2 linked regions of the Rhodospirillum rubrum ATCC 11170 genome follow. The protein of the gene in region 1 interacts with the protein of each later gene in a pairwise test. Links are inferred from orthologs where the notes say so. Each region holds a gene or a part of one and is shown in the gene's direction. Other genes may lie near its edges.

Region 1 (3,326 bases):
CGAAGGACAAGCCGTTCCTGATGCCGATCGAAGACGTGTTCTCGATCTCGGGTCGTGGTACGGTGGTGACCGGTCGCGTCGAGCGCGGCATCGTCAAGGTTGGCGAGGAAATCGAGATCATCGGTATCCGCGACACCCAGAAGACGACCTGCACCGGCGTCGAGATGTTCCGCAAGCTGCTTGATCAGGGCGAGGCCGGCGACAACATCGGCGCGCTGCTGCGCGGCACCAAGCGTGATGACGTCGAGCGCGGTCAGGTTCTGGCCAAGCCGGGTTCGATCACCCCGCACACCAAGTTCAAGTGCGAGGCCTATATCCTGACGAAGGAAGAGGGTGGCCGTCACACGCCGTTCTTCTCCAACTATCGTCCGCAGTTCTATTTCCGCACGACCGACGTGACCGGGACGATCGAGCTGCCGGAAGGCACCGAGATGGTTATGCCCGGTGACAACATCGGCATGACGGTACAGCTGATCGCGCCGATTGCCATGGACGAGGGTCTGCGGTTCGCTATCCGCGAGGGTGGCCGTACCGTCGGTGCCGGCGTCGTCGCCAGCATCGTTCAGTAAGACGCCTAAGCCATCCAGCCAGTCCTTGTCGGGTCTGGCTGGATGGCGCGTGCCTTGGGGCTGGGCAACCGGGCGCGGCTAGCGGATGGATCAAGAAAGTCCTTGATCTCCTTGTGCCGAACAGGTATATGACCCAGCTCTCCCGGCCAAGACCGTCCGGGGGTTTTTTATCGGGGCCTGGCCCTGGTAGCGTGTGGAAGTCCTTTGGCTTCTTTAGGGTTTCGGGGGCGCTCATCGTCCCCGTGTTGGTTTCGGAAGTGGTGGCACTTTCGATGTTCCCAAGGCGCCTCGCGCCTTTGGAATGGACCACCCGGATGATCCATCCGGGTTTTCCGGCCGCTGGAGGGGTGTAGCTCAACTGGTAGAGCACCGGTCTCCAAAACCGGGGGTTACGGGTTCAAGTCCTGTCACCCCTGCCAACGGCCGTGACGTGCCGCCCGTGAATTCCGCCGGAGATCGCCTGTCGTGATCTCCGTCCGGTGCCGTCCTTCGGCGCCACGGCTTGCCAAGGGCAGGCCCTTTTCGGAACAATCGCCGATCCGGCGAAGTCCCGCAGTTTGGAAGGTCAGGATGCCGAGGACCAACCCAGGTCAATTCGTCCGCCAGGTCCGCCAGGAAATCGGCAAGGTGACCTGGCCGTCGCGCAAGGAAACCGTCATCTCGACGGTCATGGTTTTCATCATGGCCTCGCTGGCGGCTGTGTTTTTCCTGTTGGTCGACTGGATCCTGGCCGAGGGCGTTCAGTTCATCTTTGGTTTGGGAGGTTGAGCGCGTGACCGCCCGCTGGTACGTCATCCATGTCTATTCCGGTTTTGAAAACAAGGTCGCCCAGTCCATTCGGGAACAGGCGATCCAGAAAGGCATGGACTCGCGGATCGAGGAAGTTCTGGTCCCGACCGAGGAAATCGTCGAGGTCCGTCGCGGCGCCAAGGTGAACGCCGAGCGCAAGTTCTTCCCGGGCTATGTCCTGGTCAAGATGGACCTTTCGGACGAGACTTGGCATCTGGTGAAGAACACCGCCAAGGTCACCGGTTTTCTGGGCGGTCGCGGCCGCCCCTCGCCGATCAGCGACCGCGAGGCCGAGCGCATCTTGCATCAGGTGCAAGAGGGCATCGAGCGGCCCAAGCCTTCCATCACCTTCGACGTCGGCGAACAGGTCCGCGTCTGCGATGGTCCCTTCACCAGCTTCAACGGCATGGTCGAGGACGTCGACGAGGAGAAGGCCCGGCTCAAGGTCTCGGTTTCCATCTTCGGGCGCTCGACGCCGGTGGAACTGGAATATTCCCAGGTGGAGAAGGTCTGAACGGACCTTCGGACACGCCCCATTGGTCGCGGCGCTTCCCCGGGAGGCGCGCGGCGGCGATGGCGCAACGTGGGAGGCCCGCCCCTTAAAGTCCTTGGGGCGCCGTACCACGGCCTTCGGGCACCTCTAAACGTCAAGGACCGAGGTTATCATGGCAAAAAAGATCATCGGCTACATCAAGCTGCAGGTCCCGGCGGGGAAGGCCAATCCTTCGCCCCCGATCGGCCCGGCGCTTGGTCAGCGTGGCCTGAATATCATGGAGTTCTGCAAGGCGTTCAACGCCGCCACGCAGGGCTTGGAGCCCGGCATGCCGATTCCGGTGGTGATCACCGCTTACGGCGACCGGACCTTCACTTACATCACCAAGACTCCGCCGATGACGTACTTCCTCAAGAAGGCGGCTGGCATCGGCAAGGGCTCGACCACGCCGGGCAAGGGCTCGGCCGGAACGGTCACCATGGAGCAGGTGCGTGACATCGCCGAGAAGAAGATGCCCGACCTGAACTCCCCGACCATCGAGGCGGCGGTTCAGATGGTGGTCGGTTCCGCCCGTTCCATGGGCCTGCAGGTGGTGGAGTAAGACCATGGCGAAGGTTGGAAAGCGACTGAAGGCGGCCCACGAGGGTATCGACCGCGAGGCATTTTATGACTTGCCCCAGGCCGTGCATTTGATCCGTGAGCGGGCCACCGCCAAGTTCGATGAGAGCATCGAAGTGGCGATGAACCTGGGCGTCGATCCCCGTCACGCCGACCAGATGGTCCGTGGCGTCGTCGAGCTGCCCCACGGCACCGGTAAGACCATGCGCGTCGCCGTGTTCGCCAAGGGCGCCAAGGCCGAGGAAGCCAAGGCCGCCGGCGCCGATCTGGTCGGGGCCGACGAACTGGCCGCCGACATTCAGAACGGCACCATCGATTTCGATCGCTGCATCGCCACGCCCGACATGATGGGCGTCGTCGGTCGCCTCGGTAAGGTCCTGGGCCCGCGCGGCCTGATGCCGAACCCGAAGCTGGGCACCGTCACCATGGACGTCGCCACCGCGGTCAAGGCCGCCAAGGCCGGTCAGGTGCAGTTCCGCGTCGAGAAGTCCGGCATTGTTCATGCCGGCGTCGGTCGCGCGTCGTTCACCGAAGAGAAGCTCGTTGATAACGTGCGCGCCTTCGTCGACGCCATCAACAAGGCCAAGCCCACGGGCGCCAAGGGCACTTACCTCAAGAAGGTGTCGTTGAGCTCGACCATGGGCCCCGGCCTCAAGGTCAATCTCGGGACGATTTCGGGCGCCGCCTGATCTCCGGGATTGCCGCGTTAAGATTTTCGCATCCGCTCTTTCGGATGCGGGAGAGGGCGGGCCAGAAGGGGAAACCCCGATGGTTCGCCCAAACCTGTCCGAGACCGTAGGCGCTTTCGACCGGCTTGCCGGCCCGGGAGCTTAAAGGGGGATCCCGCCTGCGCAGAC
Region 2 (3,010 bases), 1.0 Mb from region 1 along the record:
GGGATCAACGGCTGGTGGATGCCGACGGGGCTTAAGAGAGAAAGAGGATCGTCATGCTCTCCTATGGAGTTGAGTACACCGACCCCTATGCCTGGGTGAAGACGCTGCATGTGATCGCCGTCATCACCTGGATGGCCGGGTTGTTTTATCTGCCGCGCCTGTTCGTCTATCACGCCATGGAAACCCCGGGCTCGGCCGCTTCGGAAAAATTCAAGATCATGGAGCGCCGCTTGCTGCGCGCCATCATGAACCCGTCGATGATCATCGTTCTGGTGACCGGCCTGCTGATGATCGAAGGCTGGCTGTCTAGCGGCTGGCTTCATGTGAAGCTGCTGATGGTCGCCGGTTTGATCACCATGCATATGTTTAATGCCCGCTGGCGGCGCGACTTTGAAGCCGATCGTAACACCCGCAGCCATGTCTTCTACCGATACGCGAACGAGATTCCGACGGTCATGATGCTGATCATCATCCCGATGGTGATTCTAAAGCCGTTTTAACCCCGGGGTTTCACAGGGTTTTTCGTTACCAAAAGAAATCCGGCTCTTGCGGTGTCATTGCCGTTGACTGGCCCCGTCGCAACCGCTACATGTTTCGGAGCGTCTGACGGGGCCATTGGGCCCAATCTTCTTCGACATCGTCCTTCCTGCCTGCAACGAAGGCTTTCCCTCGCGGGTTTCCCTGCAGGCGGCACGGTGTCTTTCCCCGATAACGCCTTTGTTTGTGCTCCCCGAACGGGGTTCGTTCGACCGCTCCGCCTCGGGCCGGATCCAGTCCGCCTTTTCTGGCTATTTGACCGGGTTCTCGACCGGCTCCGCAAGCCGGGCATCATCGGCCTTCCGCTCGCTCTTCCACGATATCCTCTCTGTTCGAGACGACTCCATGCACCTTCAGGAACTGAAAAGCAAATCTCCGGCCGATCTTTTGGCTTTCGCCGAAGAACTGGAGATCGAGAACGCGAGCAACCTGCGCAAGCAGGACATGATGTTCGCGATCTTGAAGCAACTCGCCGAAAATGATACCGCAATCTTTGGCGAGGGGGTTCTGGAAATTCTTCAGGACGGCTTCGGCTTCCTGCGGGCGCCCGAGTCCAATTACCTGCCCGGGCCCGATGATATTTATGTCTCGCCCAGTCAGGTCCGTCGCTTCGGTCTGCGCACCGGCGATACGGTCGAGGGCCAGATCCGCGCCCCCAAGGATGGCGAGCGCTATTTCGCCCTGCTCAAGGTCAATAAGATCAACTTTGAGGCGCCGGAATCCGTCCGTCACCGCATCAATTTCGACAATCTGACGCCGCTCTATCCCGATGAGCGGTTGAAGCTGGAAATCGACGATCCGACCCGCAAGGAATTCACCACCCGGATCATCGATCTCATCACGCCGCTGGGCAAGGGCCAGCGCGCCCTGATCGTGGCGCCGCCGCGCACCGGTAAAACGGTGATGCTGCAGAACGTCGCCCATGCGATTTCGGCCAATAATCCGGAAGTCTATCTGATCGTGCTGCTCATCGACGAGCGGCCCGAGGAAGTGACCGACATGGCTCGCTCGGTGAACGGCGAGGTGGTCAGTTCCACCTTCGACGAACCGGCCTCGCGCCACGTTCAGGTCGCCGAGATGGTGATCGAAAAGGCCAAGCGCCTGGTCGAGCACAAACGCGACGTCGTCATCCTTCTTGATTCGATCACCCGTCTCGCCCGCGCCTATAACACCGTGGTGCCCAGTTCGGGCAAGGTGCTGACCGGTGGTGTCGACGCCAATGCCCTGCAGCGCCCCAAGCGCTTCTTCGGCGCCGCCCGTAATATCGAAGAGGGCGGATCGCTGACCATCATCGCCACGGCGCTGATCGATACCGGATCGCGCATGGACGAGGTGATCTTCGAAGAGTTCAAGGGGACCGGTAACTCGGAAATCATCCTGGACCGCAAGCTCGCCGACCGCCGCGTCTTCCCGTCGATCGATATCGCCCGCTCGGGCACCCGGAAGGAAGAACTTCTCGTCCGCAAGGATGTGCTGTCGAAGATGTGGGTGCTGCGCCGGATCCTCTCGCCGATGGGCGTTCAGGACGCCATGGAATTCCTTCTTGGCAAGATGAAGGAAACCAAGAACAACGACGATTTCTTCGACGCGATGAATTCCTGATTCAGGCGCTTATCGCTTTTAAAATTTGGGGCTCCCTGCAGACTGTCTGCAGGGGGCCCCTTTTTTTGTTTCACGTGAAACAGCGCTGCAGGCGCGAAGCCGTCAGGGAATTAGCACCGTCGAGCCGGTGGTGCGGCGGCCGGCCAGATCCTGATGGGCTTTGACCGCATCGGCCAGGGCATAGGTCTGGCCGATATCGATCTTCACCGCGCCATTGCCGACGACGGCGAACAGATCATTCGCGGTGTCGACCAACTCGCGGCGATCGGCGGTGTAATGGGCCAGGGTCGGCCGGGTCAGGAACAGCGAGCCCTTTTGGCTGAGCAGGGCGGGGGCGATCGGCGGCACCGGTCCCGAGGCATTGCCAAAGGTCACCATCATGCCGCGCCGCTGCAGGCAATCCAGCGAGCCCTCGAACACGGCGGCGCCGACCCCGTCGTAAACCACGGGTACGCCCTGGCCGCCGGTGATCTCGCGTACCCGCTCGACGAAGTTCTCGGTGCTGTAGTTGATGACGTGGCTGCAGCCGTGGGCGCGGGCGAGGGCGGCCTTTTCGTCGCTGCCAACCGTGCCGATGGTGGTGACGCCCAGATGCTTCAGCCACTGGCAGGCGATCAGCCCGACGCCGCCGGCCGCCGCATGGAGCAGCACGGTCATCCCGGACTGAACCGGGAAGGTCTGGCGGATCAGATAGCGCACGGTCATGCCGCGCAGCATCATGCCGGCGGCCTGGGTGTCGGTGATGGTATCGGGGATCGCCAGCAAGGTGTTCTCGGGCATCACCCGGCGGTCGGCATAGGCGCCCAGCGGTCCGGTGCCATAGCACACCCTTTGGCCGACGGCGACCAGCGAGACCCCGGGGCCCACCGCT

What was found.
Region 2: the proteins of nusG (region 1) and rho interact in binary tests that used the Escherichia coli proteins (3 or more experiments, as listed by UniProt). The link is inferred for Rhodospirillum rubrum ATCC 11170 from one-to-one orthologs.

Annotation. Positions count from the first base shown.
Region 1 is NC_007643.1:3,122,847-3,126,172, reverse strand. The notes cover bases 266-3,106. They hold nusG (transcription termination/antitermination protein NusG), read left to right. Parts: upstream 266-1,341; coding sequence 1,342-1,872; downstream 1,873-3,106. Other genes in these bases: rplA (50S ribosomal protein L1), read left to right, coding at 2,457-3,106; rplK (50S ribosomal protein L11), read left to right, coding at 2,024-2,452; secE (preprotein translocase subunit SecE), read left to right, coding at 1,140-1,337; tuf (elongation factor Tu), read left to right, coding at 266-569. In the rest of the region: more of tuf, read left to right, coding at 1-265; more of rplA, read left to right, coding at 3,107-3,158. UniProt on the Escherichia coli protein: Part of the processive rRNA transcription and antitermination complex (rrnTAC). The complex forms an RNA-chaperone ring around the RNA exit tunnel of RNA polymerase (RNAP).
Region 2 is NC_007643.1:4,157,030-4,160,039, forward strand. What follows is about bases 151-3,010. They hold rho (transcription termination factor Rho), read left to right. Parts: upstream 151-882; coding sequence 883-2,139; downstream 2,140-3,010. Other genes in these bases: hemJ (protoporphyrinogen oxidase HemJ), read left to right, coding at 151-500; RRU_RS18695 (quinone oxidoreductase family protein), read right to left, coding at 2,242-3,010. Also shown: more of hemJ, read left to right, coding at 54-150. UniProt on the Escherichia coli protein: Facilitates transcription termination by a mechanism that involves Rho binding to the nascent RNA, activation of Rho's RNA-dependent ATPase activity, and release of the mRNA from the DNA template.